Regions from separate parts of the Paenibacillus sp. FSL L8-0502 genome, predicted to be linked through region 2. Evidence: riboswitches for the same ligand, from Rfam matches in the RefSeq annotation. Region 2 holds a riboswitch; each other region holds the start of a gene.
The links. Region 2 has a riboswitch for thiamine pyrophosphate ahead of NSQ57_RS13485 (thiamine phosphate synthase). Riboswitches for the same ligand answer to the same signal wherever they lie in the genome.

Region 1 (10,130 bases), 1.2 Mb from region 2:
CCAAAGCTGACGACAGATCGCAATAAAGATCGATTCTCGGCGGTCATATCCTTGGTTCCGATCACGACATCATAATAGCCCTGCTGAACAACATTAATCATTCTGGCAATATCCTCAATAAAAAAGGAGTCGTCCGCGTCCACAAATACGTAGTAATCCGCACCAATGGTTCGCATCCCTTCCAGATACGTCCCTGCCTTACGTGTATTGCGTCCCAATTCCCTTGTTTGAAGCAGCGGACTAAGATTCTGATTAATCCGGTTTACGGACAAGTCCGTGGCTGTCTCCAGCGCTTTAATCAAGGCATTCGTGCCATCGTGGCTGCCATCATCAATGAGATAAATCGAACCTTCAATAATATGGCTGCGGATAAAGACCTGCAATCGTTCAGCAAAGGTTTTGACATGAGCAAAACGTTGCTCTTCGTTATATACAGACAAGATAAATGCAATATGTTGGCTTTTGGTCGAATACTCGGGATAGAGCAAGCTTTGTATTTCCGAAAGCATTTCTTCAGTGTCATTGGCTTGCCAAAATAGCAGTCGCAAACGACCTACTCCGGTGATTTGCACCATATGCTGATCACTGAACGGAAATGTTACATCCGTCACTAGTAACAATGGCATTTGCGGAAATTGGCTACGGATCTGATTGGCTTTCCGCACCGCCTGCCCCGGCTCCCTATAATCAATCAGGCAACAACATGCGTTCTCGTAGACTGAAGCTGTCTCCGTGTCCTCGCACTGTATATACTGGTAAAAACAAATCACCTTGGGATAATCAATAGCCCTGTCGTTATCGCTAAAAATGGCTATAGGTCCCTGCACACAAACCTCTCCTTTTCCTCCGAATAGTTCTATTTTGTTGAAAAAGAATTAAGAATGTTTGCTTATAGGAGTTAAATTAATGTCCAAATACTTCATATTTTCTTAACAAAATAGCTGACACCACATGATATATAAGAATATAAGAGAAGAAAAACTGATTTTCATATTTGATAAAAGCAGAGTATTTAGACCTGATCCATTAGAACCAAAATCGTCAGAATTAGTTAGCCGATCTATATCTAAAATTGGTTCTTTTAGATCAACAGGAAGAAATGAATATGGTTATTTTGTCATAGAAAGATAGACGAATAAAACAGATTCGCACGTCCATACTATGGACAACATGTCATCTTTCGTCATGAATAATCATGAAAATGAAAAGAAAGAAGGTCTTTCTATGGAAGCTTTTTATGTCAATCGCGATGGGTCATTATCTACTCCATTGCGGGGAAAGGATGTGTTGGCAAATCCCCTTTTGAACAAAGGTGTCGCTTTTACAGAAGAAGAACGCAAAGAACTGGGTTTGGAAGGAATCCTTCCTCCCACCGTCCTTTCATTAGAGAAGCAGAGCGTACGGGCATATCAGCAGTTTCTGGCACAACCCACCATGCTGCGTAAAAATGCTTCTCTCAACGACCTTCATAATCGAAATGTCGTACTCTACTACCGACTGCTAACTGACCATTTAAGTGAAATGCTGCCCGTAGTCTACACGCCGACCGTAGGAACCGCGATTCAAGAATATAGTCACGAGTACAACCGCCCTGGAGGCGTATATTTGTCGATAGATAACCCGAACGGCATTGAACAAGCATTCTATAATTCTGGTTTGAGTGGTGAAGATGTGGATTTGATCGTCGTGACGGATTCCGAAAGTATTTTGGGCATCGGAGACTGGGGTGTCGGGGGGATTAACATTGCTATTGGCAAACTTGCAGTGTATACAGCTGCGGCAGGCATTCATCCCGGGCGGGTGCTGCCCATTGTACTGGATGTAGGTACGAATAATGAAAAGCTGCTGAATGATCCACTGTACATCGGAAACCGCCATAAACGGGTTCGCGGAGAAGCCTATAACCAGTTTATTGATACTTTTATCAGCAAAACGTTAGCGCAATTCCCGAAGGCGCTTTTACATTGGGAAGATGTGGGTAGCATAAATGCACGCCATATTATAGGAAAATACGGTCAAAGTATACTCACCTTCAACGATGATATACAAGGTACAGGAGCGGTGACCTTGGCTGCAATTCTTTCGGCGGTGGGTGTCACCAAGACTCCGCTGCGTGAGCAAAAGGTACTTGTCTTCGGCCCAGGAGCAGCAGGGATCGGTAACGCTGACCAAATTCGGGGCGCTATGATCGCGGATGGTCTTTTGGAGGAGGATTCATTCAAGTCCTTTTGGGCTTTTGATTACCGCGGGCTGTTAACGGACGATATGGAAGATGTCCTGGATTATCAGAAACCGTATGTACGTAAAAAAGAGGAAGTCAGCTCATGGACGCGGTCGGATGACGGCAAAATACCGCTGCTGGAGGTCATCCGTCAGGTGAAGCCTACCCTATTAATCGGAACTTCTGGAGTAGCCGGTGCCTTTTCTGAAGAGATCATCAAAGAGATGGCGAAGCATGTAGAACGCCCGATCATTATGCCCATGTCCAATCCTACAAATCTTGCAGAAGCTACACCTGAGGATCTAATACGGTGGACCGATGGCAAGGCATTAATTGCTACCGGAAGCCCCTTTGACCCCGTCACTTATAACGGTACGAAATTTGAAATTGGACAGGCGAACAATGCCTTTGTGTTCCCGGGACTGGGTCTGGGTGCGATTGTGGTTAAAGCCAAAAGGATTACCCCTGCGATGTTTACAGCCGCAGCAGATGCCGTTGCCAATGGCGTAGATTCGAATAAGCCTGGCGGTGCGTTGCTCCCTCATATCCAAAAATTACGTGATGTTTCGTACGTTGTTGCGGTTGCGGTAGCGAAAGCAGCGATTCAGGATCAGGTAGCTCAGGCACACATTTCAAATGTTGAACAAGCTATACGGGATGCAATGTGGAAACCGGAATATGTCAAGGTCAAAGCAGTGGAAAGCGTAATACATCACCCTCACTAATGCTCCATTTAGGAAAGGGATTGCCTTGTTCAGACAGGCAGAATACGTCAGTTCAAGCAAGGAGAATCAATCTATGAGTGTCGGACATATCTTGTACATTTTGGTGCCGATTTTTTTCGTTATTATTTTAGGGTGGTTAGCGGGGCATTACAAAAGCTTTGATGCCTCTTCCTCCAAAACCCTAAATGCGCTCGTTACCAAATTTGCACTACCTGCGCATCTATTCATCGGTATTACAACAACGGACAGGAAAGCGCTCATCGAGCAATGGCCATTCCTGCTGGCCCTGTTCATTGGCATTGTCGGCTTTTTTACCGTTCTCCTTCTACTGTCCCGCTTTGCGGGGAAGCAGTCAGTGAAGGATGCCGCCATGTTTGCTTTGAACTCGGCACAGCCGACCTTTGCTTTTATGGGCATTCCTGTGCTTGGAGCCATCTACGGCTCCTCTGCTGTCGCCATTCCGATTGCGCTTACCGGGATCGTAGTCAATGCCGTCCTTGACCCGGCGGCTACCATTATAGCTACCGTAGCCAGCAGGAATTCAGGCAAGGAACGAAACGGTCACCTTGGAAGACTGATCCGGGACTCCATTCTTCACGGCTTAAAAGAACCGCTGGCGCTGGTTCCACTGGTTGGTGTAATTTTGACCTTGTTCGGCTTCCATTCACCGGATTTGTTGAACAAATCGTTGAATCAAATTGGTGATATTACGTCCGGGGCAGCCTTATTCGCGGTCGGTGTAACCATTGGCGTACGTAACATAAGTTTTAGCGTAAGCGCCTTTGCCATCGCACTGTTAAAAACAATTGTGCAGCCTTTATTAATGCTGCTGATTGCCTACCTGTGCGGTCTGTCGTCTGCCGATACTGTGAAGGCAGTTCTGCTCGTTTCCTTCCCGGGTTCAGCAGTCGCTGCTATGATTGCTACCCGTTTTGAAAGCCTGGAATCAGAAACAGCCTCCTCCTTTGTCATCAGTGCTGTCACATCCCTCGTTACACTCCCAGTACTGATTTCTCTATTGGTATAAATGCTGATTATTTAGACATTGGAGCCTGCCGCGAATTCCTTCGTGTAGACGGAACTGAACTTCTCCAGCGCCCTTTTCCCTCTCGGAAGCGAACTTCAGCTCTGTCGTTTGGCCCTTGACCAGATAGACATGTTTGACATAGCGTATGAACGTATGTACAGTAATAGTCAAAAGAATAGAAGTCCACTAGGGGAGCCGCTATGGCTGAGACAAGAACGTATCTTGGACCCTTTGAACCTGATCTAGTTCGTACTAGCGTAGGAAAGTGGAGCCTTTATATATAAGGTTTCAAGCGTTTTTTTGCGTATTGGGCCTATTGTTGAAGCCGCTCCATTTTTCTGGGGCGGCTTTTTAGCGTTGTTCCGGAATTATATTCTTACAGGACTTCTTGCTCTTCAATTTTATGGAGGTGGCGAAATTGAGTTTTACACAAGAACTCCGTCGGCAGGCGGACGGCATTTTTCAAGCGATTTTTGAGCATCCCTTTGTGAGAGGTATTGCTGAAGGAAGTTTGACAAGGGGACAGCTGATTCACTATGTAAAACAGGACTTTGAATATTTGAACGCCTACATGCGGATATACGGCATCGCAATCTCCAAATGCACGAATCGGGAGGACATGGCTGTATTTAATGAACAAATCTCTTTTATTCTCCACAGCGAGGTTCACCCGCATCAAAATTTCTGTGCTGTCGCAGGGGTGACCTATGAAGAATTGCAGGGATATCCGCTCGCTCCGTCGGCTCATCACTATATCCGGCACATGCTGACGGTTGCGCATGAGGGCAACCTGGGCGAGATCTTGGCTGTGCTGCTGCCATGTATGTGGACGTATGCCGAGATTGGCCGCAGGCTGCTAGATGAAGTAAAGCCGGATAAGTCCCATCCGTTCTATGAATGGATTGGCTTTTATGGAGACCAGCTTGATGATACAACACTCAAGTTCCGAGAACGTGTAGATGCTTGGGCGGAAGGGGCAACGGCTGCTGAGCGGGAGCGGATGATTGAGCATTTTATACTGAGCTGCCAGCTGGAATATAAGTTCTGGGACATGGCTTATAAGCAGGAAGAATGGCCGGTCCAGATGCAGGCAGCGGTCTTGGAATAGTCAGCCTGTCAATTCGATGCGTGAAGTACGGTTAATGTCCTGTTGAACCACCAACTATAGAGAGGATAATCATGATGAGTACATGGGAAAAAAGTTATTCGGATCTCCTAACGAAGGTACAAAATAGCAAACCCCTCGTTCACAATATCACCAATGTGGTAGTCACCAACTTTACCGCCAACGGCCTGTATGCATTGGGAGCCTCCCCGGTGATGGCCTATGCACCCGAGGAAGTAGCAGATATGGCCAAAATAGCAGGCGCCGTCGTGTTAAACATCGGTACGCTGAACCGCGAACTGGTGGATGCCATGATCATTGCTGGACAATCGGCGAATGCACACGGTGTTCCGGTCCTGCTAGACCCGGTCGGTGCGGGAGCAACGAGCTTTAGAACTGAATCGGCACTGCGAATCCTGAGTAAAGTCAAAATCTCATTGGTACGGGGCAACGCAGCCGAAGTTGCCAATCTTGTCGGAGAAGCGCGTGAGATTAAAGGCGTAGATGCTGGTGACAGTGCTGACAGCGGCCATGTCGATCTGGCAATTCGGGCTGCTCGAGCGCTCAATACAATGGTTGTCATCACTGGAAAAGAAGACGTCATCACCGATGGGGCCGAAGCACGAATGATAAGCGGCGGAGACGCGCTGCTCACGAAGGTAACCGGAGCAGGCTGCCTGCTGACCTCTGTGTTAGGTGCCTTTGCAGCTGTTGAACCCAACCTGCTGCTCGCAGGTACAGCAGGCTTGGCATTTTACAGTGCAGCAGCTTCCCGAGCCGCAGCACGTACCGCAGAGCTAGGGCCAGGCAGCTTCCAGATTGCCTTTCTCGACGAGCTCGCCAAACTACATACTGGTTCGCTAGAGGGGCATGTCACGATCCGTGAAGCTGGAACAACTACAGCAGGTGGTGCGCGATGACAGACACTCGTGTACCCAGAGCACTGACGATTGCCGGCTCGGACAGTGGCGGCGGGGCCGGAATTCAAGCCGATCTCAAAACCTTTCAAGAGCTTGGCGTATACGGCATGTCAGCTATTACGGCCATTACTGTACAGAACACCTTAGGGGTCCACGGCGTATATCCGCTGCCACAGGAAGCAACAGCGGAACAGATCGAAGCTGTAGGATTAGACCTTGGAGTGGATGCCCTGAAGACTGGCATGCTGTTTAATGCGGGTATCATCCGTCTTGTGAGTGAGCAGATCCGAAAGTTCGGCTGGAAAAAGGTCGTCGTCGATCCCGTGATGATTGCGAAGGGGGGCGCTGAACTGCTGCAATTGGAAGCGGTGCAGGCTTTGAAGGACGAACTGCTCCCCTTGGCCCTGGTCGTTACACCGAATATCCCGGAGGCGGAAGCCCTGACAGGGATCAGCATCCGTACGATGGAGGATCGCCGCGAGGCTGCAAGACATATTAGCAGTATGGGATCAGAATTCGTTGTGATCAAGGGTGGCCACGCTGACGAGAGCGAGAGCAGCGAACAGATTGTTGACCTGCTCTTTGACGGAACCGCCTTTACAGAGCTGAGCGGCAAGCGAGTACGGACTGTCCATACACACGGAACTGGGTGCACCTTCTCGGCAGCGATTACCGCGGAATTAGGGAAAGGGATGTCTGTACCGGAGGCTATCTCGAATGGCAAAGCCTTCATCCAGGCGGCGATTGAGGAATCTTTGCAGCTTGGACAGGGACATGGGCCCACCAATCATTGGGCCTTCCGTCGTCGTCAGGAGATGCTTCTATGAGCGGCAGAATGTTGTCAGAGGTGGTGCGCCGCCAGCTACAGATGTACCTGGTGCTTGGAAGCGTGAATTGCCTAGCGGAACCAGGCTGGGTCGTGCAGGAGGCTCTGGCTGGCGGGGCAACCATGGTCCAGTTCCGGGAAAAAGGCCATGGCGCATTAACGGGTATCCCTATGTTCGAACTTGCGCGCCAGCTACAGGAACTGTGCCGCCACGCTGGTGTCCCCTTCATCATCAATGACGATGTGGAGCTGGCTCTTGAAATCGACGCTGACGGTGTTCACATCGGTCAGGACGATGAATCTGCCGAAACCGTCCGCGAGCGAATCGGAAATCGAATTCTAGGCGTCTCTGCCCATACCATTGAGGAAGCACGTCGAGCCATTCTGCAAGGTGCTGATTATCTCGGCGTCGGGCCAATCTATCCCACCCTCTCGAAGGATGATGCCCATGCTGTACATGGGCCAGCAATTTTATATGAGATGCGTAAAGCGGGAATTGATGTGCCAATTGTTGGGATCGGAGGTATTACAGTCGACCGTGTTGAGGAAGTCGCACGTGCAGGTGCAGATGGTGTAGCGGTGATTTCAGCCGTGACACAGACAAAGCAGGTTAGAGGTACGGTCAAGGAATTCAAAAAAAACATGGTCTCATTTCTCAATGATCCGATCTACATGTTTGATAATGATTCAACAGATCATCCAGCTTTTTAGATTGTTCTATTACTTTGGGATGTGTTAAAAATCCATACTTTTTCTGGACCTGATACAGTTTCTTCCTAGCTCGTTCGACACAAAGTAAAGTCACACCTTGGTTCATCAGCATGATCCCTCCTATATGTCATATTTTATAACAAAAAGACGTTTTTTGGATTTTCAAATAATGCGCCTAACAAAAAAAGAACATCCCCAAAAGTTTGCATAAACAAAGATATCCCTAAATCCACGTGAAAAGGACCTCTGTTCCACTAATAAGTGTAACAGAGGTCCTTTTCATAAAGAAATCCAATGTTTATTGAGGCATACCAATCAATCTGACCTAGAGATTAGCCTTATTTTGTTTAATTTCATTGTTCTCTTTCTCGGAAATAAGTAATCCTAGCAGTGTATATCCTCTGTACGATACTCCAATTAACAGAACTCCACCAGCAATAGAAATCAGAATAACTAGCAGCCGTTTAAGCACCTCCAATTTGTACTTGAGGTGTTATTCTTTGATTTTGGTTATGCGACTGAACAGGCATTGTGAAAATAAACAAGAAACTAGCTGCGATGACCAGCAGAATCATTTTTTTCAACATTGTCTAACCACACCTTTTCTAATAGTTTGAAATACTCTTCCCTTGTTTCGGGAAGCGCATGTGCTTGAAAATGTGCAAAAAGTCCCGTACAGTTTATAAAATAAGTCTCATTATTTAATATATGGGCTTTTACCAATGCATATATTAAGTGTTTAAAGCCATCGTTGTACATTCCCCGCTTCAAATAGTAATAAGCCAGTTCGTAACCAAACCATGCAAAATAATCCGGCATCACTTGTTGGGTGTACATATCAGTAGATTGTGATAGCAGAGCAAAAGAATTAATCTCCACTTCAAAACGTGAAAGGACATCATTGATATCTATTGCATATCGGTTAGCAGCTATCATAACGTTCAGCAACTTGGATAACTTTTCATTCTCGGTAGTGATTGATGTGGATGCAATATATTCAACATAATGAGGAAGCACCTTCCTATCTCCAGATAGGAGTCTATTTACAAAAATATTACCTTCTGCCCAATGCTTGAACAAGTTGACCCAGTGTTGGGTTTCCTGGTCTGACTCGATCACCCAACCTAAATCTGCGTAGGCGTACGTAAATTGTAAAGCTTGTTGATAATCTCCTTGGGCTTCACAGACACTCGCACATAGTAAATCGGCATAAGTGATATACACAAACATCGGGCGACTCAGCCTCTCTTCAGCCTCCTCCCACTCTCGCTTTTTCTGTTGATGTTTCAAAGAATATTGGATCTCCGCTTTGGCTCTCATTTTTCGAGCAGTTGCATCGAGCTTGTCCCATTCACGCAGAGAACGATACACATTCGCCAAATCCTTTAACGCATCGAGTTGATCTATTTCATTCAGACGTTCGACAAAGGGTTCAAATCGTGTAGCCGCCTTGAGATTTCGGATCTGATTGTTACCCACCTGAATGGTAAACAGACGATACTGACAGACAGCCAAACGTTCAGAATGCTGGTACTTCTCGCCTTCCGCAATCCCTTCGTAGAGCAACAATGCGGCATTGTGCTGACCTTGTGCGAATAATTTTTCTGCTGCATCAAATAACTTTGGGGAATATAGAAGGTTGTCCATAATATGTCCCACTACAAGCTGGATAGCATCCAACTTGTCCAGTTCCGCACAGCGAAACAACAACGGCTCAATTCGCCTCCAATCCGGGGAACGCTCAATGATGTAGTTATCTATGTATAGTTCGTAAAAAAAACCTTCTGGTAGTCCCATAGCCCAAGTGATTCGATCTAGCTGATGTATAGCAACAGGACGATGCTTGGCAATCCAATTATTAAGTGTTCTTTGATGAACACCTGAATGTTCGGCAAATTGTGCCAGCGTCAAATTATTTTCCCCTAAATAATCCTCTAACTTCGCCAAAATCGTAGGTGTATGTCCCAAGTCATAACCACCCTTCATACAAAAAATCCAAATTTTATACTTTCACCTCAAATTATTCACCAAGTTTTAACATGTGTCAACATTTTTCTTCCATTATTCCTACTATATAAACTTGAATATGGTAATTAATAACCACTAACAAGAAGTCTCTTTTGGAATCAGGTGGTCGCTCGCTCTACTAATTTGAATTCCAGATGATGTATCATTTCTTCCAGCCCTTCGAGGGCATTTCGAATCATAATGAACGCATTCTCAGCTTGCTTGTCTATCGGGTAATGAATCGTAGTTAAATCAAGCAAATGCGAGATTTCGGTGTTATCAAAGCCTACTACTGCAAAATCACTCGGGACAGAAACACCTAGCCTACGCGCTTCAGTCAAAAGACCTGCTGCCAAATAATCGGTAGAACAGGCGAAGGCGTCCGGCCTGTCTGTTGGTGCTCGTTCTGCCCACCAATGAGCTATTTGTTCACCAGCTTCTATTGAATTTAAATCATAAAAATGCGGGAAGGCCTCAGCGTCCAAATCATATTTTTCGCAAAAGTCATGATAAGCTCGAATGCGTTCTTTTGTATTCAATCCCCGCATGCTGCCGTACACATTCACAATTTTCCGATATCCTCGGGTG
Region 2 (10,130 bases):
AACAAATACAAAAAATTCAGTAAGAAAGTTAACCTATGACTAATACAAAATAACAAGCTAGGGGAGAAAAATAAATGAATAACGCATCAACAGCTTTAAAGGTAGCCGCTGGGATATTTTTGACCATCGCTCTAATTACGATTGTAGTTATACTATTTATTTCAGCCCAGGAGGCGACTAAAACGGCACAAAACAATTTTGCTGATATTCAGACCGAATTGTCTCAAGCCTCTTTTACGGTATATGACGGCACAACGATTAGCGGTTCCCAGGTGACCAATGCGCTGCGGAAGTTTCAGGGGAAGGACCAATTCGGCATTCAGATTAAAACCGGCAAAAATATGGCAGGCCAGTGGTACGGTAATGCTCTGAACATTAGCCCAGACAGTGAACAGTATGGCGCCGTGAATGGTGGCAGTGATAAGACAGGTAAAATCACGAATACACTTAATGAGAAAGAGAATGAATACGTAAATCCGAGTGGTAAATTTAAAGCTGAAATCGTCAAAGACAAATCGAACGTGGTACGTGGGTTGTTGTTTACCCAGTCCTAAGCACTACAGCAGAGATAATAATCATAAAGGGGATGAGAGTATGTCTGATCACGCTTCAAGTATGCTGCGGCTTGGTGTGTCAGTTATTCTGTTCATAACCGCATGTGTAACGGCAGCAGACTTGTCCAGCCAGCTGGATGGTGCACTGGAATTAAGATCACAGCAAGAGGAGCATTCTGAAGGGCGAATAGCCCGTACTGCTGGGGTGGGGTTGCCGGAGCGGATTAAAGGAACTCAGGTCATACAGGCAATTCGCATGAACTTACAGGAGGGGATTTCGATTCAAGTCGACGGGACAGAGTATGATGTATTTTCTGAACCGTTTGAGCCTGATGTATCGACCCTGGATGCTTCCTCATTATATTCCATGTACCCCCAGCGTAATGGGAATGGGGACATAACATCTGTACGTTTTGAGAAATTGGGGGAAGACTGAAGTGGTTCAAACAATATCGAAGCTGTTGGGGGCGCTGCTCGCTGTATTGCTTTTGTACATCGTACCCGCAGCTCAAGCTGCTGAACGGCAGGATGATATATCCGGGTTAAATACATATCATGCAACTGTACGTTTTGTTGATATGGTAAGAACCAAGGGTTACATTACACCGACGATGTATAACGATTTTATGCGTGATCTGGAATTGATAGGCAATACGTACGAAGTTGACTTGGAGCATATGCACAAAAAGTATGTACCGGACTATGCAGATGCCGCGAAGCCAGACAGTTTTCTGGGCAATTATGAAGCTGTATATGATGGGTACTATAATTCGCAAATTTTTCCTGTACTGTTTCCTGACAATCAGCAGCCAAAATCAGATCAGACGCGTCGATATACCTTGATGGCCGGGGATTATTTTACGGTCCGGGTACATAATACGAATCGGACTCCTGCGGACTTGTACAAATCATGGCTTCTTGGTGGGGCAGATAGCGGCAAGCCGGCAGTTACAGCTTCTTACGGGGGCATGGTTCTGAATGAAGATTACTGATTTTGCGGTCATATTTATACTTTTGTTTTTGCCCTTTGGTGTAGTTAGTGACTTACGGGTGCAGAATCAGCGTGAAGTACAGCAGCTAGAAATGAAATATACGTCGGCTCTCCGTACCGCAGTTCAGGATGCAGGGGTTGTGCTCTCACAGAATGAACGTCAGGAACGCGAGGCCGGATACGGATCGGATAAGTTTTTTCGAGTAGATAAAGAAGCAGCGCTGAACACGTTCCTGCACACCCTTTTTCTTAATGTAGGCATTGATGGGGATATAGTAGCACAACGTGCATTATTGGATTACATACCGGCTATTGTAATTCTGGATTATGACGGTTATTATGCGTTCACCTCAGAAGCCTATACAGACGAGCATGGACAAGCTGCTATTGGCCACAAATGGAGCGAAAAAAAGCCATATGCCTATGTTGATTCAGTAGGCAACAGTGTGGGGTTCACCTTGGATAATTATGTGCACGCATACGATACTCGAAATCACAGGTGGGTAGAAGGCTTTCAAAAGGAACTTCAGGATCAGACCGCTATATCTTTGCTGAATAATTCAGAAACTTTTGAGCAAATACGTCGTTCCACCATTGTTCGCAGCGTTCAAGAGGACTTGGCGCGAATTATTAATGTCCATAACGAAAAAGCAGCGCGTAACGGCATAACTTATTCGTTCACTCTACCGATCATTCCGCAAGAGGAGTGGTACAACACGGTAGATGATGTGGGGCTGATCGCGTTTATCCAAGGCATTCCGGTCGGAGACAGGTATTACAATAACTATGGATTTGGTGGTGGGAGAGTCGTTAGAAAGCAAGACATTATCGGTGGCATAGAACCAGATACTGGAATAAAGTATTTTTATAGAGATTCATGTCCAGCTCCCTTTAAAGCGAGTGAACGTTTCACGGATGAAAAATCTGCAGCAGCTGCGGGTTACTTTGAGTACAAATGTTATAATGGCTTAAAATAATCACCCTCATGGGTGGTTTTTCTTTTTTTAGGCAGATCCATACCAAAAAACCTTAAAATTCACTGTTTTCAATATTCCGATATGGTTGCAGAATGTGCTACAATAAAGCTTTGAGAGAAACGAAATGCATATGAAATAAGAACAGTCGGCAACGCCGATGACAATAAGGAGCCAAAAACAGCTTATGAGTTTATTGACTGTAGAAAATGTATCCCACAACTTTGGGGACCGCGCATTATTTAAAAATGTTTCCTTTCGATTGCTTGCGGGGGAACGTGTAGGTTTGGTAGGAGCTAACGGTGTTGGTAAATCGACACTCATGAACATTCTCACTGGAAAATTGCTTAAGGATGAGGGTAAAGTGGAATGGACTCCACGTGTGCGTTACGGCTATCTGGATCAGCATACCAAGCTGACACCGGGCAAAACGGTACGTGATGTATTGAAGGATGCTTTTCTTCCTTTGTTGGAATTGGAAAAGGAAATGATGCAGATTACTGACAAAATGGGGGATGCTTCTCCTGATGAGTTGGAAGTGTTGCTGGAACAGATGGGTGAAATTCAGGAGCAACTGGATATGGGGGATTTTTACCTCATTGATGTAAAGGTTGAAGAGATGGCGAATGGACTAGGTCTGTCGGCCATAGGACTGGATCGGGATGTATCCGCACTTAGCGGCGGGCAACGGACAAAGGTTCTTCTTGCTAAGTTGCTGTTGGAAAAGCCGAACGTCCTGTTGCTGGATGAACCTACCAACTATTTGGATGTAGAGCATATTGAATGGCTTACGCGCTATTTGAAGGATTATCCTTATGCTTTTATTCTTATTTCACATGATACTGAATTTATGAACCAGGTCGTTAATGTTATTTATCATCTTGAATTTGCCAAGATGACCCGTTATTCAGCTAATTATGAAAAGTTTCTCGAAATGGCGGATCTAAACAAAGCCCAGCATATTGATGCTTATGAGAAGCAACAGGATTTTATTAAGAAACAGGAAGATTTTATTCAGCGTAATAAAGCGCGTGCCTCTACATCAGGCCGAGCAAAGAGCCGTGAAAAGCAGCTTGATCGGATCGAACGTATTGATAAGCCTGAAGAAGCCGCAAAACCAACCTTTCAATTCAAAGAGGCACGTGCAAGCGGAAAGACGGTATTTGAGGGTATTGATTTTGAGATTGGTTATACACATGCCCTTTTGCCTAAAATGTCCATGACGATTGAACGTGGCGAAAAGATTGCAATTGTCGGCTATAATGGTGTCGGTAAATCGACATTGCTCAAAACCATATTGGGAAAAATTCCGCCAATCAGTGGAAAAACCTATCAAGGTGATTTTTTGCAGCCCGCTTATTTTGAGCAGGAAGTAAAGGCGGAGAAAATTACACCGATTGACGATGTGTGGAATGAATTTCCGCATTTGAACCAGCATGAAGTACGAGCGCATTTGGCGCGTTGCGGTTTGAAAAATGAGCATATCACGCGTCCGCTATCTGCGCTCAGTGGTGGAGAACAGGCTAAAGTCCGTCTTTGCAAACTGTTAATGCGTGAAAGCAACTGGGTACTGTTCGATGAGCCTACCAACCACTTGGATGTTAAAGCAAAGGATGAGCTGAAACGTGCTTTGAAGGAATACAAAGGGACCGTATTGCTTGTATCTCACGAACCGGACTTTTACGAGGATTGGGTAACCAAAACGTGGAATGTGGAAGAGTGGTCAAGTAAAGTTAACTAAAATCAGCTAAATCCAGTTCCAGCAAATTTCACACGAAGTGGGGTTTGCAGAATTAGAAAAATATGCTAAGCTATCTTTAGCTTATACAATAAAATAGTCACACTAGGGGAGCCGCCCATGCGGCTGAGACGGAATAAATGGATTTCGGACCCTTTGCACCTGATCTGGGTTATGCCAGCGTAGGGAAGTGAGCGCCGTACAAACAAGGCAACACCATCTTTATTTTTGTTTGTGCGTGGGACGATACACGTATACGGATATCATGGTCCGTTCGATTATTGGACGTTCGTTAAACCACTTCCTTGGGGAAGTGGTTTTTTTGCGTTTCGTTCATTTTAAGTAGTTCGAGCTTCCGTAGACGATTCACATATAATCCCCTTTCATTCCTACTGGTAGACGTGGCTGGCTAAGCTTAGATCCTTTAGTCCAATGTGAGGTGAAGACAAAATCGAATTACACGCAATTTCGATGGAAAAGGGCACTTTTGCACAAGCCGCCCAAGTGGCTGCTGTGATTTGTCCGTATGTTCATTATGTACACGCACGTTTAAAACAGAATGGTGCCTCTGCATTGCTTTCTTTGACTCGCAGCCTGGTGGAGCAGGAAGTTCCTTTGCAACAAATTGTAGTAAATGATCGTGTGGATGTAGCTTTACTTACTTTGGTCGGAGCCGTTCAATTACCAGCTAATGGATTACCTGTTGTGGATGTGAAAAGCCTACTTCCAAAGGGTACACGCTGTGGAGTGTCTGTACATTCCTTGGAGGAGATGCAAATTGCTGAGCGGGCAGGAGCGGACTATGTACTTTATGGTCACGTATATGAGACCCATTGTAAGCCCGGTATTGTACCGCGGGGTTTAGCTCAGCTTGAACATATTTGCAGACTGTCAAACATTCCGGTGATTGCGCTAGGCGGCATACAACCGCATCATATCCCGGAGCTTTATAGGGCCGGAGCAAGCGGAATTGCGGTGATGTCTGGTATATGGGAGGCTGAGTCGCCCGTTGCAGCTGCAATGGAGTATAGGCGAATGGCAGACCTTGTAGTTCACAGCCTGTAGCGAGAAAACGAGAGTAGAGGCAAGCTGAAAGCAGAAGGGTTTATGGAGAGGAGATACGGAACAAATGCTAAAGATACACACAGAGGAAAGAGTGATTGGACACGCTGAATGCTTGGTCATAGGTGGAGGTGTCATCGGCAGTTCCATTGCTTATCATGTGGCCAAGGAGGGAAGAAGTACGATTATGCTGGAACGATTGATCCCGGGTGAGGGAGCCTCAGGAGCAGCGGTTGGAATGCTGGCAGCGGAAAGTGAAGAGTTCACCGGCTCTGAGCTATCACGATTTGCTCGCATAAGTCGAGATGCATTCCCTGAGCTTGTCTGTGATCTAGAGCGTTTGTCAGGTATTTCGGTGGAATTCCGTACTGAAGGGTTTGTGACCCCTTTCCGTACGGAGACTGAAGGCCAAAAACGCTGGAAAGCTGCTAAAACGCGAGAGGGTGATTCTCCTATCTGGTGGGATGCGAAAGAATTGGCCCGACGAATTCCAGGTTTGGATGAACAAGCGATCGGGGCAATATATCGTTCAAAGGAGACACAAGTGGCTCCTGTCCAGCTTTGCCGTGCTTATGCAGGTGCTGCTGCGGTGCTGGGAGCAACGGTATGGTCTGGTACACAGGCAGAGCAACTGGTCATACAGGATGGTCGAATTTGCGGTGTCCGTACAGATAGTGGTTTTTTTTCCTGCGATCAGGTCATTATTGCCGGAGGCTTGGATAGCATGAAATTGCTAGCGCAGGTTGGGTTTGAATATCCACTTTATCCGGTCAAGGGCGAAGCGGTAGCGGTCTCCTTGAAGGATCACCCGTTAGAATATACCATTTATGCTGATGATATTTACCTCGTGCCTAAACAGAATAACGAGCTTTGGATTGGGGCAACGAGCCTTCCACATCAATATGACGAAGAGGTGACCGTAGGAGGCTTGGAGGGGTTGCTGGCACGTGCCTCTGCCTGGCTGCCGCGCGTCCGTGAAGCTTCTTTTATACGCGCTTGGGCGGGCTTACGTCCGCAGGCTGTATCAGGTCATCCTTTTATAGGCATTGTTCCTGGGGTCGAGGGCGTATATGCTGCAGTCGGGCATTATCGTAACGGTGTCCTGCTGAGTGATGCTACCGGGCGTGCGATGGCAGCTATGCTTAATGGGGCTTGTGCAGCAGAACTTGGGATAAGTAGTTTTTCTTCTGAGCTCCTCAAGGAGAAAAGCTTATGAAGCTGACGATTAACGGCCAGAGCCTGACCTTTTCTAATCGAATCACTCATGTGAATCAATTGCTACATGAGCTTGATGTAAAGGTGAAAACCGTAGTGGTGGAGCTGAATCGGCATATATTGACCCGTGAAGATCATGATGAAGCGGTACTGAAAGATGGAGATTGCCTAGAGATTGTACATTTTGTGGGAGGCGGTTGATTATGTTAACCATTGGAAAAGCATCTTTTACCTCGAGGTTGTTGTTGGGAACAGGAAAATTCTCTGATCTGGATATCCAATCCCAAGCCGTAGAGGCTGCTGAGACGGAAATATTGACGTTTGCTGTACGGAGATTGAACTTGGAGGAACGGGACAAGCAGCATTTTCTCGATATGATGGATTTGACCCGGTATACACTTCTTCCCAATACAGCTGGGGCTACAACAGCAGAGGAGGCGATTCGTATTGCCAAATTGGCAAAAGCCTCTGGCCTATGCGATATGATTAAGGTGGAAGTCATTGGGGATAGCAAGACACTGCTGCCGGACCCATTTGAAACGTTGAAAGCTAGCGAAAAGCTGTTAGAAGAAGGCTTTATCGTGCTGCCCTACATATCGGACGATGTGATTCTAGCAAAGAGGCTACAAGAGCTTGGAGTACATGCCGTTATGCCTGGAGCTTCACCGATTGGTACAGGACATGGTTTGCTTAATCCGTTTTCATTAGGTCTAATTATTGAACAGGCGGAGGTTCCGGTTATTGTCGATGCGGGTATTCGCTCACCCGGTGACGCGGCAATGGCGATGCAGTTAGGGGCAGATGCTGTTTTGTTGAATACAGCCGTATCAGGAGCGAAGGACCCGGTAAAAATGGCCGAGGCCATGAAACTGGCTGTTCGTGCTGGAAGATATGGTTTTGAGGCGGGGATGATTCCTGTAAAACGTTACGCTTCAGCAAGCAGTCCGATAGAAGGTATGGTTCAGGCATGAAGGTAACTGACAAATCCGGTGCAGGAGGAACACATTCAAGTGACCGTTATTCCAGACAGGAAAGATTCGCGCCCTTTGGACCGACAGGACAACGTCGGCTTGCTTCTTCCCACGTACTAATCATAGGTGCCGGAGCGTTAGGTACAGGTATTGCGGAAACGCTCGTTCGCGGGGGTGTAGGTACAGTGAGCCTCGTAGACCGGGATTATGTGGAATGGAGCAATTTGCAGCGCCAGCAGCTTTTTCAGGAAAGTGATGCTGCGCAAAGATATCCCAAAGTAGTAGCTGCTCAGCGAAGATTAAAGGATATTAATTCGGAAACGGTTATACATGCACATGTACTGGATGTTGGGGTGGAAGAGCTGGAAGAGTTGATCCAAGGGGTAGATCTCTTGATGGATGCAACCGATAATTTCGATACCCGACTTCTTATGAACGACATGGCACTCAAGCATCGGATACCTTGGATTTATGGGGGATGTGTAGGCAGCTATGGTGTAACCTACACCATTTTACCGGGTCAAACGCCTTGTCTTCACTGTCTGCTGGGAACTATACCGTTTGGTGGGGAAACCTGTGATACCGCCGGGATTATTCCGCAGGCTGTACAGATGGTCACGGCTAACCAAACTACGGAAGCTTTCAAACTTCTTGGCGGATATCCGGAAGATTTGAGAGGAAAGTTACTTTCGTTTGATTTGTGGAAAAATGAGTACGTAGCGATAGCGGTAGATAGCGTTAAAAAGGAGAACTGTCCTTCTTGCGGCAGTCAACCGACGTATCCCTATTTGTCGGCCTCTCATCGGCAGAAAACAGATGTTTTGTGCGGTAGGGATACCGTTCAAATTAGACCAGCAAACCCGATCCATCTGAATCTTGCAGAAACGGCAGATAGATTTGCTTCTTTGGGAGAAGGAAAAGTAGAGCGAAATCCGTTTTTGGTTTCCTTTAGTACAAGCGAGCATCGCTTGGTTGTTTTTGCAGATGGCAGAGCGCTGATCCATGGGACAAAGGACGTGGCAAAAGCAAGAAGTCTGTATCATCGCTATTTGGGTTAAACCATAAAAGCAGAAAGCCATTCTTTGGAGAATGATTTTCTGCTTTTTTGTTACAATAATATTAATATGCTTTAATGGCTTATAACACAAACTTGTTCGTATCCAATATGTAATGCTATGTCCAAACCAGGTGGGTGAAAAGGTGAGCCCGTTAATTTTGCTTGTGGATGTAAATGAAGCGTCTCCCGTAATTGTTCGTCCATTGGAGCAGGAAGGTTATCAGGTGGTTCATGTTAGCAATACGACGGATGCAAGCTCTTATGTAGCCCATAATCCTGTGGATTTGCTGCTGCTCAATATAAAAGATGAACAGACAGTTTCGCAAGGTTTACTTCGCATATTGCAGCAATACCATCCTCATGTCCCGCTATTAGCAATGACTTCATCAGATGAGGAGGACCATATTGTTTCCTGTTTTGAACAAGGAGCACATGATGTGATCGTTCTGCCCTTTTATCCTAGAGTTTTTCAGGCTAGAGTGGCTAATTTATTGCGGATTTTTGGTATTGAACGTGATGTGAAAAGGGCAATCGAGGCGGGTGATTTACATATAGACAATGCAAGCAGATTGGTGAGCAGAGGGGGACAAAAGCTGGAATTAACTCCGAAGGAATTTGATCTTTTACTTCATCTGGCGATACATCTTAACCAAGTTTGTAGCAGGCAGAAAATTCTGAAGGATGTTTGGAAACATGATTATATCGTTGATACGAACGTTGTAGATGTCTATATCAGACATTTGAGGGCTAAAGTAGATAAGGGGTATAAGTTTAAAATGATCCGTACGGAACGAGGTATTGGTTATTCACTCAGAACACCAACCGTATCAGAATAGTATTAGGTATATAAAAAAAGCCGGAACTTTTCGTCCCGGCTCGCATATTTCAAAATGAGTTTCTTACTACAGTACGCGGCGTGCTTTAATGTATGTTCTTTTCCAGTTGCCAGAGTTCAAATTGGAGATGGTCACGCCAGGTCCGCCGTAAGTGTGCAAAATTTTACCCCCGCCCATATAGACTGCTACGTGGGTAATGTTGCGTCCTGTAGCACGACTACCGCTTGAAAAGAAAACTAAGTCCCCTTTTTTCAGATTGGACTTGGATACGGCATGTCCGACTTTAGACTGTTGAACAGAAGTACGCGGCAAATTTACTCCGTATTTCTTGAATATGTGCTTCATGAAAGAAGAACAGTCAAAATTACGTGTAGTGCTTGTGGAAGCTCCAAACTTATAAGGAGTTCCCATATATTTTTCACCGTAGTTAATTACTTTTTGGCCTACCGAAGTCGTAGTGGCGGCTTGTGCCGTATTTGTTCCCTCAATTGCAAAAGTACCAAAGCCGATCGTGGCTGCGACCCCTGCTATAATTACCTTTTTTATGATTTTCTGCATATTCATGTTGTAAGTACCTCCAAAAATTGATTTGTGCAATATTTTGCTGAGTTGCTAACTAACTGACAGCGTTGAGTATAACAGTTTTGAAGCCCCCTAATAGTTGGAAAAGAACTCTCAAATGCTTGAGGGACAAGACTTACACAGCGATTATTAAAAAACGATTAAAAATTA
Region 3 (10,130 bases), 2.1 Mb from region 2:
AAAAGGTTCGGCCATCTCCCGATCTCCGAGCTGACGGCGCATGGCTTTTTTAAGATGATCTCGCAGCAGATATCCCTGTACAGAGGGGAGCTGGGTGTTGGCCATAATGTCTACAAAATCATATAAGTCCAGCAGCTCCTCGTCCGTCAGTTCTGTCACCAGATCGTTGCGGACAGCATAGCGGTAAGGTCTGCCGCCGGGTTCCTTGCGAACGACGCCGACTTCAACCAGATATTTCAGATCGGAACGAATCGTTTTCTCATCCGGTAGTGAACTGTCGGAAGGCAGCCCGTTGCAGCAAGCATCCAATAGTTCCATGGTGGTCATAGGCTGTGACTGTAGCGCTGTCAGCAGAAGGGATAAGCGGACGCTTTCCGATTCCTTGAGCGATTTGGCCCGAAACAGAAATAACAATAATGGATCAGCCGATTCGTAATAATTAAAGCGCAGCATCTCATTAAAATCATGTCCGTGTTCCGCAGGCAACTGCTGTTGTACCGATTGGACAATTTCCTTGAGACGCCGGATTGTTTTATCAAAGGTATGTACCGAAATGCCCAGTCTATCTGCGAATTGCTGCCGATTATAGGCGCCGCTTGTTAATGTGAGCATACGCAGGAATTGAATTTCTTTATCAAAACTTTCTCTCGCCATGATGCATTCCCCGTTTCTGTTGCCGTTCTCCGAAAGCAAGTATCCCTTTATTCTAACAGGGAAGGGATGCAGGAAAAAGGGAAATTATTCATCTTTGTAATACTTTCACCATGTTCACGACTTCCAAAATAAAGCATCATAGGAGTATAAGATAGCACGATGAAATAAGAAGCAATACATAACAGAAGGGTGATGCAACATGTTTGGACGACGCAAAAATGAAGTGTTATATCCATGGGTAGGTAAGCTTTCGATTTATGAAACGATTAAGCAGGGACTGGACCCTCAGGGCAGGCTTACGGATGATCATTTACCAGATGATGAAGAATATTGGGCAGGTCACACGATGCGTTGGGTGGCAGGAGGATTGGATGGAGCATTTGGGCATCATGGCGCTGTCGGAGATGGAGAGACTGACAAAATTAAGGATCTGGCGCAGTTGTTGTCCAGACAATGCCGCAAGCCAGGGATGAAGACGAGACGTGAGACGTATGTACGCTTGATGGAGGAAAATGCGCTCAGCCTGATTGATCCGCTGCTAGATGCGGTGCGCGAGCATCCAGCAATTCAGCCGGATCGATTGTATGAGGAAGCACGTTGGCTGGCTGAACACGGAGCACATCGCAATGTGGTGAAGGTCGGTATTGCGCTGCTTGGATTACTGGAGACGGATCAGCACCACGAACTTATTTTAACACTAGCCAAGCATGATGAATTCACGCTATATGCAGCTGTAGCTATCCGTAATATTTCGGAGCAGGCCAACGAACAATTGTATAATTTAGCCTCACAGGTACATGGCTGGGGACGTATTCACGTAGTAGAACGGCTGGAGCCTGCGCGGCAGGAAATACGTGACTGGTTATTAAGGGAAGGATTCCGCAACAATGTCATGTATGAGTATCTTGCTTATGAGTGTGCTCATAAAGGCGAACTGCATACAGCCATCGCTGTACCGCACATTGATCAGGAGTTGTTTGACGGGGCGGGTGATATTCTATCGGCTTTGCTGGCAGCAGGCGGACCTGCGGAAAGTATAGACGATTATGAGCATGCCACTATGGTCATAGGCAACTACCTTCGCCATGCTAAGACCATGTGTACGACTGTGAAGCATTTTACGATCATCATGGATATTGCGGATTTTCTCGATGAAGAAGACGATTCATGGGAGGCACGTTATGAGCATGAATGGACGCCGGAATTACGTAAACGTTACGCGTCAATATGCCAGCAGATGATGGACGATCCGCAGTGGGTGAAGCCGGTAGAGCAGGAACTGCAGTATGCAGATTCACCGCATCTCCACTGCGCCATTCGCGTAGCTCGAATGCTAGCACTAGATGTATGGCCCGTGCTATTTGATCAATTAAGTAAATATCCAGTCAAGCCTAATCTATACTTTGAACTCATCAAGACAGAGGATGAACAGCGGGCTCGTAAGCTGGTGGCTTTTGCAGAAAAGCACTTGCCTCTGGAAGAAATTGCTTCTGGTCCTGCTGATGTGCCGGGCTTTGGACCGGAGTATGAAGCGCATCAATGTCTGGGTATTTTGCTTCAGCTATTGTCTTCTTACGAAGGAATGGGACAAGAGCTAGTTGCTGCCGGACTTTGGAGTCCGGTGATCTCCAATCGTCATGCAGCACTTCATGTACTCAAGGAATGGCCTTCTGAGATGTGGGGAGAGGAAACGACAGAGCGTCTTCGCCGCTTATCGATAGATGAAACGGAGGAGTCGATTAGAGAACAGATTCGGGAAATACTTTAATGATAAGGGAGGGAACAACATGACGGATATGAAGCATGGGCAGGGTTTCATTCAACCGGAAATGCGTGAGACGATTTTGCGTGAGCTGCGCGCGTTGGAGCAAGCGGAGCAGGTGCGCATTGTATACGCCTGTGAATCAGGTAGTCGGGCGTGGGGGTTTCCTTCACAGGACAGTGACTATGATGTACGATTTATCTATGTAAGACCCATAGAATGGTATTTATCTATTTTTGATAAGCGGGATGTGATTGAACGGCCAATCAGCGATTTGCTGGATATAAACGGCTGGGATTTAAAAAAGGCGCTCCAATTGTTTCGCAAATCCAATCCGCCTTTGCTGGAATGGCTGCAATCTCCGATTTCCTATCTGGAGCAATATGCAGTGGCTGATCAGATTCGTGCGATCTCGCCGTTAACCTTCTCTCCGAAGTCCTGCATGTACCATTATCTGAATATGGCGCGGGGAAATTATCGGGATTATTTGCAGGGAGAACAGGTGAAGATTAAAAAGTATTTTTACGTGCTGCGCCCGTTGCTGGCCTGTAGCTGGATTGAACGTCACAACAGCATGCCTCCAATGGAATTCGTAGAATTGCTAGAGGAACTCATTCCGGCACATACCGAACTTTATCAGGTGATCGAACATTTGCTTGATCGTAAAAAAGCGGGCGAGGAGCTGGATGTGGAGCCACAGCTTTCGGTGGTGAATGATTTTATCCAGCAGCAAATTGCTTATTTTGAACAAAAGGCGCCCTTGCTTCAGCATATGGAGAGTGGACGTGATCAGCAGTTGGATGATATGTTCCGCGCTGCGGTGAATGAAGTATGGAAAGTATAAGCTGGGAAGGAGAAGTAGAGTATGCACATCACGCTAAAAGCAACCGGAAACAATGCTGGGATGATTTCGCACTTGCTTGCCAAAAATCCCTACAATACGTATGATCGCACGGAAAAGGGTGCGCGTGTACGCATGGTGTACACCGTGTTTACCGAGGAAGAGGCAGAAATCGTCATTCAGGCTTCGCCAGATTCGATAGATTTGGTCAAAAACAGTCCAGATAGCTATGATATTACACAATATATTAATGACCGGGAGTTTGTAACCAGCAGCTTATTTTGCACCTATATTCGTGGCTCGCTTGGTACGGCACTGAACGGCAAACCCAAAGAAGAGTATGCAGAATGGGTGACGCATCCTTTCGCGCTGGAGTTATCGTTTGGGCCTGTTGCTTCGGATTTACCGGATTCTGTGGTGGAGGGACTATTTGCTCCGCTGGGCTATCAAGTGGACATAGAACGAGGGGAAGCAGACTATTCTTTTCAGCTGAAAAATCGAAGCACTGTCAGATATGTCACGTTAAGTGGCCATCAGACGGTGCAGTATGCGCTACGTCAGTTATTGCTGTTGATTCCGGTGTTGGATAACTATAAGCACTACTATATCAGTGAAGAAGAGTTTGACAAGCTGAGACGTTACGGTGAAGGCTGGCTGTCAGCGCATCCGCTACGCGAGCTTATCATTCGACGCACGCTTCGTTTTACCAATCTGATTGAGCAATTTGAGCAATCTGATTGTGATGAAATAGGTATTAAAAAACATATTGAAAAGGATACTGTCCAAGCTCAAAAGGATAAGCACGAACAGATTCAACAGCCAGAACAGCCACATGAGGAAGGGAAGCAACAGCCTACAGTACGGCTAAATGAGCTGCGGTATCAAGCTATTATGGACGTAATTCGCAAGCTGCCTCGCAGACAGAAAATCGTAGATTTGGGTTCAGGGGAAGGGAAGCTATCGGCTCGGATGGCCCGAATGACGGGCGTTGAAGAGATTTGGGCGGTGGAGCCGTCTGCGTATGCACAGTTGAGAGCCGTGGAGCGTTTTAACAAGCTGGAAAGGCATGCCGATGCGATCAGTCCTACACCCATGATGGGCTCTCTCTTTTATTATGATGAACAATTGCGGGGAAAAGATGTGATGATCCTATGTGAGGTCATTGAGCATGTGGATGAGCATCGTCTGAACCGGGTGATGAAGACGATTGTAACGGAGTATCAGCCGGGCGTGCTGATCGTGACGACTCCCAATCGTGAATATAATGAAGTGTATCGTATGAATCAGCAAGAGATGCGGCATGGCGATCACCGTTTTGAATGGAGTAGAAGCGAGTTTCAGGAACGATGTGAGCAGTGGATTGTGGAAGCTCCTTATTCGGTAGCGCTGAAGGGGATCGGAGAAGAGGTCGAAGGCTTTGGACAACCGACCCAAATGGCTATATTTACGCGCAGAAAGGAGCAGAAGGAAGCATGAGCAATTCATCCAAACGTACGATTCATTTACCGCATGCTGGACTGGTTGTGTTGGTGGGGGCCTCCAACAGTGGGAAAACCACATTATTAGACAAGCTGGTGAGCGAAGGGATTCTGCTGGAGACAGAAGTGGTATCCTCGGATCATTTTCGCAAGCTGGTCGGAGATACGGAATTTATAGACTGGAGTGGACTTCCAAGACTGGAATCGGACGTACTGTTCTATGAGTATCAGCAAATGTCAGCCAAGGCGTTTGAGGCGATGGATACGATTCTGGCTATGCGCTGTCGCTTGAATAAGCTGACGGTTGTGGATGCCACCCATTTGTATGCTGAGGACCGTCAAAAATATGTACAGTTGGCAGCCAAGGCGCATGTTCCTGTAATGGCTTTGGTACTGGATGTATCCGAAGCTGTGCTGCTGGAACGTGATTTAGGCAGGGAGCATCCGCGTGGCCGCCAACGGGTCAAGCAGCAGGCACAGCTGTTAAAGCGGAACCTGCGTGGGATCCGTGAGGAAGGCTTTAACGCTTGCTATATCCTTAAGGATATAGAAGAAATGAATTTTGTTCGCCGTGCGCAGCCACTGTTTCATGAGATTGGCTCAGGTATTGACATCATTGGTGATATCCATGGGTGCTACCATGAGATGCTGGAAGTGATAGAGCGGCTAGGATATACGGAAGATACGGAAGGACTATACCATCATCCAGATGGCAGAAGACTAGTATCTGTCGGGGATGTGATGAGCCGTGGCCCCAAATCGTTACAAGCGGTGCAGTTCTGGAAAAAGCACGTGGATGCTGGACTAGCGTATATGATTGACAGCAATCATGGCTGGAAAATCGGCCGTTACCTTGATGGAAGAAAGGTGACTCTCAGTCATGGGGATGAACGATTTGCAGAGGAACTGGCCCAGTATGAACAAAAAGCGGGCAAGGCAGCGGCGGAACAGCTTAGAAGCGAGTTAAGGGATTTTCTGCTACATGCACCCTCACATCTTATTTTTGGCAGGAATGGATTGCGACACGTGGTCGTGGCTCATGCGGGGATTAAGGATCATTTTATCGGTAAACAGTCGGCACGTATTTCTGATTATTGCCGTTATGGAGATACGGAAGGACAGGATGCAGACGGAAAACCAATCCGCAAAGATTGGTTCGTAGACCATGAATCGGGAGAAATAGTAGTATGGGGACATGATCCTAGACCGCAGCCTACCCTTGTGAATCAGACGGTGAATATTGATCAGGGTGTGGTATTTGGCGGTATGCTGACCGCTTATCGTTTTCCGGAAAAGGAATTTGTCAGCGTTCCGGCACATGAGAATTATGCGAATGATCCCGATAGCCCACTTGTCCGGTGGCAGAGAAAACGGTTTTCCCCGCCGAATTTACGCAAGCTCATCGCTGGTTACAGTGTACTGACGGAATCGTATGGCGAAGTGCGCGTTCAAGGAGAATCGGTCAAAACCGCTATAGATGCCGTGTCACATGTGACAGTACCGATAGAGGAACTGGTGTATATTCCACCGACCATGAGTCCTGCTCCAGCGGTGTCTGCAGAGGAAGGTTATCTGGAGCATCCGCGTGAAGCGCTGGCTTATTATCGCGGGCAAGGGGTACAAACGATGGTGGCCGAGAAAAAACATATGGGTAGCCGGGCTATTTTGCTATTATTCAAAAACGAACAGGCCGCTGTCGAGTATGTAGGCTACCCGACATTGGGCACGATCTACAGTCGGAGCGGGAGAGCTTTCTTTGAACAAAGCCTTGGGAAGCAAGTGCTGGAAAAGCTGAATGTGGATCTACGGACTGCCGGATATTTTGAACGGAACCAGACGGATTTTGTGTTGCTGGATGCGGAAATTGTACCGTGGAATCTCAAGGCTCGGGAATTGATTGCTGCACAGTATGCGCATGTGGGTGAAGCAGCTCTGCTGGATCGCAGTAAGCTGGTAGACAAGCTGAAGCAGGCGAAGGTTGCGGGCCGAGAGGTTGGAGACTGGTTGGAGGAAATGGAACAGAAGTACGCGAATGCCGTGACGTTTCAAGAGGCTTTTCAAAAATATTGCTGGGATGTGGACGGTCTGGATGAGATTCGTATCGCACCGTTTCATACGCTGGCACACAGCGGAAAGACTTTTTTCGACCATTCTCATATTTGGCATATGGAGCAAAACCGGGAGCTGGCTGGGCTGTCTTCCCTGTTTATGGAGACAGAGTATCGCGTGATCACGGACGAAGCAAGCGAGGAAGAGGTCATTCGTTGGTGGAACGAGATGACAGAGGATGGTCATGAGGGGATTGTGATCAAGCCGGAACGCTTTTTGATGAAAAATCGGGACAAGATGATTCAGCCTGCAATCAAGGTGAGAGGCCGGAAGTATTTGCACATCATTTACGGTATGGATTATCTTGCCCCTGAGAATTTAAAGCGTCTGAAGCAGCGTCGAACGAACAAAAAGGAGCGTCATGCCCTGATGGAAGGAGCGCTTGGTATGGAAGGCGTGGAACGTTTTGTCCGCAAGGATACGGTAGATCGTATTCATGAATGCGTCCTTGCCGCACTATCTCTGGAATCAGAGCCGATTGATCCAAGATTGTAGTTTGCGAGGGAGGGATTGAGATGGAAAGGGGTACACCGTTAATTGATATTGGTGTGAACTTGATGCATCGTTCGTTTCATGCAGATCGGGAACAGGTGGTAGAGAGAGCCGCGGCTGTAGGGATTTCACCGCTGATTATTACCGGGACCAGTGTCCGCAGCAGTCGGGAAGCTTCTCAGTATGCAGCGCGTTATCCGGGCAAGCTGTATGCGACAGCTGGCGTGCATCCCCATGATGCCAAAGACTGCAGTGCAGACACGATTCAGCAGCTCCGCCAGTTGGCGGGTCAGCCGCAGGTCGTATCCATAGGGGAATGCGGATTGGACTATAACCGTGATTTTTCGCCACGTGATGTGCAGCGCCGATGGTTTGGCGAGCAAATCCAACTGGCGGGTGAGCTGAAAATGCCGTTATTTCTGCATGAACGAGATGCACATGAGGACTTTGTCGCTATGCTTCGGGAGTATCAAGGGCTTGTCGATAAAGCGGTAGTGCATTGTTTTACCGGCACGGAACAGGAATTGCGTACGTATGTAGAAATGGGACTGTATATCGGAATCACCGGCTGGATTTGCGACGAACGGCGGGGGAAGCATCTGCGTGAACTGGTCAGAGATATTCCCTTGGACCGTCTGATGATTGAAACGGATGCTCCATTTTTGACCCCGCGTAATTTGCCTGTGAAGCCTAAAGAAGGGCGTAATGAGCCCATGTATCTCGCTCACATTGCTGCTACGATAGCCGAATGTACAGGTCGAAGCATGATGGAGATCGAAATCGCGACGACGGAAACGGCTAAACGTTTCTTCGGATTATAGGATTGTCAAAGCCATAGATGTGGTATATATTATAGTGAATTAAAAAGCATTGTCGGGAGCTTGAGAAAGTCAGGCTGAGAGGGTGGCCCTTGCCACTGACCGTGAAATCTGATCTGGGTAATGCCAGCGTAGAGAAACCAAGAACACTATACAGGAATGCCGCTTTTTTTTGCGGTTGTCGATAGATTCAATGTATGTCCTAGCATTTTACCTTGATCCTGACTTGGCTGGGTATCAGTGTAGTAGTTTAGACTACTGGTTATATAAGGCATATCGACGAATGATGTTTTGTATGGTGCTTCACCTTTTACTGCGCATAAAGCTTGCCTGGAGATTCAGCTCCAGACAAGCTTTTTTTCATGGCCAAGAGGCCAACTATAAGGAAAAAGGGGAGCACGCAATAATGAATACTGCTGTAAGAGCGTCCAAAGGGTTGAAACTGACGGATATTTTGGTCACGATTGTGATCGCTGTTGTGTTCGGGTTGATCTACAAAATATGGGGACCTGCCTATGATTTGATGAAACCATTGGGTCTACACGCCGAGCAACTGATGTATGGCATGTGGTTTATGGCAGGTACGTTTGCTTATCTCATCATTCGCAAGCCGGGTGTTGCGATTTTGGCAGAGGTGGCAGCGGCAACGGTCAGTGCTTTTTTGGGAAGCGAATGGGGTATGTCCACCTTGTACTATGGCCTGCTGCAAGGCTTGGGAGCGGAGCTGTTTTTTGCGGCTTTTCTGTATCGGAACGCAAACCTGTGGGTTGCTTCGCTAGCTGCGGCTGGGGCGGCTGTCACTTCTCTGATTTTAGACTTCAGCTACGGGTATATTGATCAGCTATCGACTTGGAACTATGTTTTGTATATTGGATTTCGGATGATTGGCAGTATTGTGATTGCCGGGGTATTCGCGTTCTATCTGGCTAAGGCATTGGAGGTAACCGGAGTCACGCGAAGTTTGAGGCCTGCAACGGAACAAGATTATAAGGGGCTGGATTGATGAGCCGGGCAACCGAAGATGTGGTGGCTTCGATCACCCGGCTACGGTTGAAATTCCCCGGTGAGCAAGAGCTGCTTTTTCACAATATGTCTTTGTCTGTCCGCAAGGGGGAAAAGCTGCTGCTACTGGGACCGAGTGGATGCGGTAAATCAACACTGCTCCAAGTGTTAAGCGGTCTGATTCCACGCACGATAGAAGTGCCTATGAAATGCGATGCTGCTGTAATCCCAAGTGTCTCAGGTATTGTATTTCAAGATCCTGATACGCAGTTCTGTATGTCATATGCAGATGAGGAACTGGCTTTTGTGTTGGAAAATAATCAGGTTCCCCGGGAGCAGATGCGATCCCGTATTCGCGAGCTGCTGATACAGGTGGGTCTATCGACGGATGATATACATATGCCCATTGGCAGCATGTCACAGGGAATGAAGCAGCGGCTGGCGATTGCGTCTGTGCTGGCTATGGAGCCAGAAGTGCTTTTTCTGGATGAGCCCACGGCTTTGTTGGACGAGGAAGGCACTACACAGGTGTGGGATACCATTCGCAACATTTCGGTAGACCAGACACTGGTGATTGTGGAGCATAAAATTAATGAAATTGTCCATGATGTGGATCGGATTGTGGTGCTTTCTGCTCAAGGGGAGATCATTGCAGATGGAAGGGCCCAAGAAGTATTTCATGTGCACCGGCAGGGATTGTCCGAGTACGGCGTGTGGTATCCGGGAGTATGGAATGAAGCGTCTTCGCCACGTTGGAGTGAAGCAGTGACGCAACAGAATGGTGCGGGGACTGATGTGCTGGAGCTGGAACATTTTAGCGGCCTCCGCGGTTTAAGTTCAGTGATTTATGTGGAGCATGCGCAGGTGAAGCCTGGCGACTGGATTGGCGTGGTTGGTGAAAACGGGGCTGGCAAAAGCTCGCTACTGCTCTCCATGATGCGCTTACTTCGCACACAGGGACGTTATAGCGTGCG

Region 1: it holds a riboswitch for thiamine pyrophosphate, as region 2 does, so the genes downstream of both, tenA (thiaminase II) here and NSQ57_RS13485 (thiamine phosphate synthase) in region 2, are expected to answer to the same signal.
Region 3: it holds a riboswitch for thiamine pyrophosphate, as region 2 does, so the genes downstream of both, NSQ57_RS04740 (ECF transporter S component) here and NSQ57_RS13485 (thiamine phosphate synthase) in region 2, are expected to answer to the same signal.

Annotation. Positions count from the first base shown of each region.
Region 1 is NZ_CP151958.1:4,397,645-4,407,774, forward strand. Features, by position in the region: gene NSQ57_RS19095 (glycosyltransferase) at 1-827, opposite strand, end outside; gene NSQ57_RS19100 (NAD-dependent malic enzyme) at 1,225-2,946, shown strand; gene NSQ57_RS19105 (AEC family transporter) at 3,020-3,973, shown strand; TPP riboswitch at 4,152-4,254, shown strand; gene tenA (thiaminase II) at 4,392-5,081, shown strand; gene thiM (hydroxyethylthiazole kinase) at 5,156-5,998, shown strand; gene thiD (bifunctional hydroxymethylpyrimidine kinase/phosphomethylpyrimidine kinase) at 5,995-6,825, shown strand; gene thiE (thiamine phosphate synthase) at 6,822-7,535, shown strand; gene NSQ57_RS19130 (aspartyl-phosphate phosphatase Spo0E family protein) at 7,480-7,647, opposite strand; gene NSQ57_RS19135 (helix-turn-helix transcriptional regulator) at 8,085-9,503, opposite strand; gene NSQ57_RS19140 (LacI family DNA-binding transcriptional regulator) at 9,662-10,130, opposite strand, start outside.
Region 2 is NZ_CP151958.1:3,171,178-3,181,307, reverse strand. Features, by position in the region: gene NSQ57_RS13515 (hypothetical protein) at 1-23, shown strand, start outside; gene NSQ57_RS13510 (hypothetical protein) at 75-554, shown strand; gene NSQ57_RS13505 (hypothetical protein) at 595-990, shown strand; gene NSQ57_RS13500 (hypothetical protein) at 992-1,546, shown strand; gene NSQ57_RS13495 (hypothetical protein) at 1,533-2,522, shown strand; gene NSQ57_RS13490 (ABC-F family ATP-binding cassette domain-containing protein) at 2,707-4,260, shown strand; TPP riboswitch at 4,355-4,463, shown strand; gene NSQ57_RS13485 (thiamine phosphate synthase) at 4,729-5,322, shown strand; gene thiO (glycine oxidase ThiO) at 5,387-6,535, shown strand; gene thiS (sulfur carrier protein ThiS) at 6,532-6,735, shown strand; gene NSQ57_RS13470 (thiazole synthase) at 6,738-7,505, shown strand; gene NSQ57_RS13465 (ThiF family adenylyltransferase) at 7,502-8,563, shown strand; gene NSQ57_RS13460 (response regulator transcription factor) at 8,706-9,398, shown strand; gene NSQ57_RS13455 (C40 family peptidase) at 9,465-9,962, opposite strand.
Region 3 is NZ_CP151958.1:1,051,156-1,061,285, forward strand. Features, by position in the region: gene NSQ57_RS04710 (WYL domain-containing protein) at 1-654, opposite strand, end outside; gene NSQ57_RS04715 (hypothetical protein) at 854-2,422, shown strand; gene NSQ57_RS04720 (nucleotidyltransferase domain-containing protein) at 2,442-3,260, shown strand; gene NSQ57_RS04725 (3' terminal RNA ribose 2'-O-methyltransferase Hen1) at 3,282-4,733, shown strand; gene NSQ57_RS04730 (polynucleotide kinase-phosphatase) at 4,730-7,339, shown strand; gene NSQ57_RS04735 (TatD family hydrolase) at 7,360-8,157, shown strand; TPP riboswitch at 8,200-8,311, shown strand; gene NSQ57_RS04740 (ECF transporter S component) at 8,561-9,157, shown strand; gene NSQ57_RS04745 (ABC transporter ATP-binding protein) at 9,157-10,130, shown strand, end outside.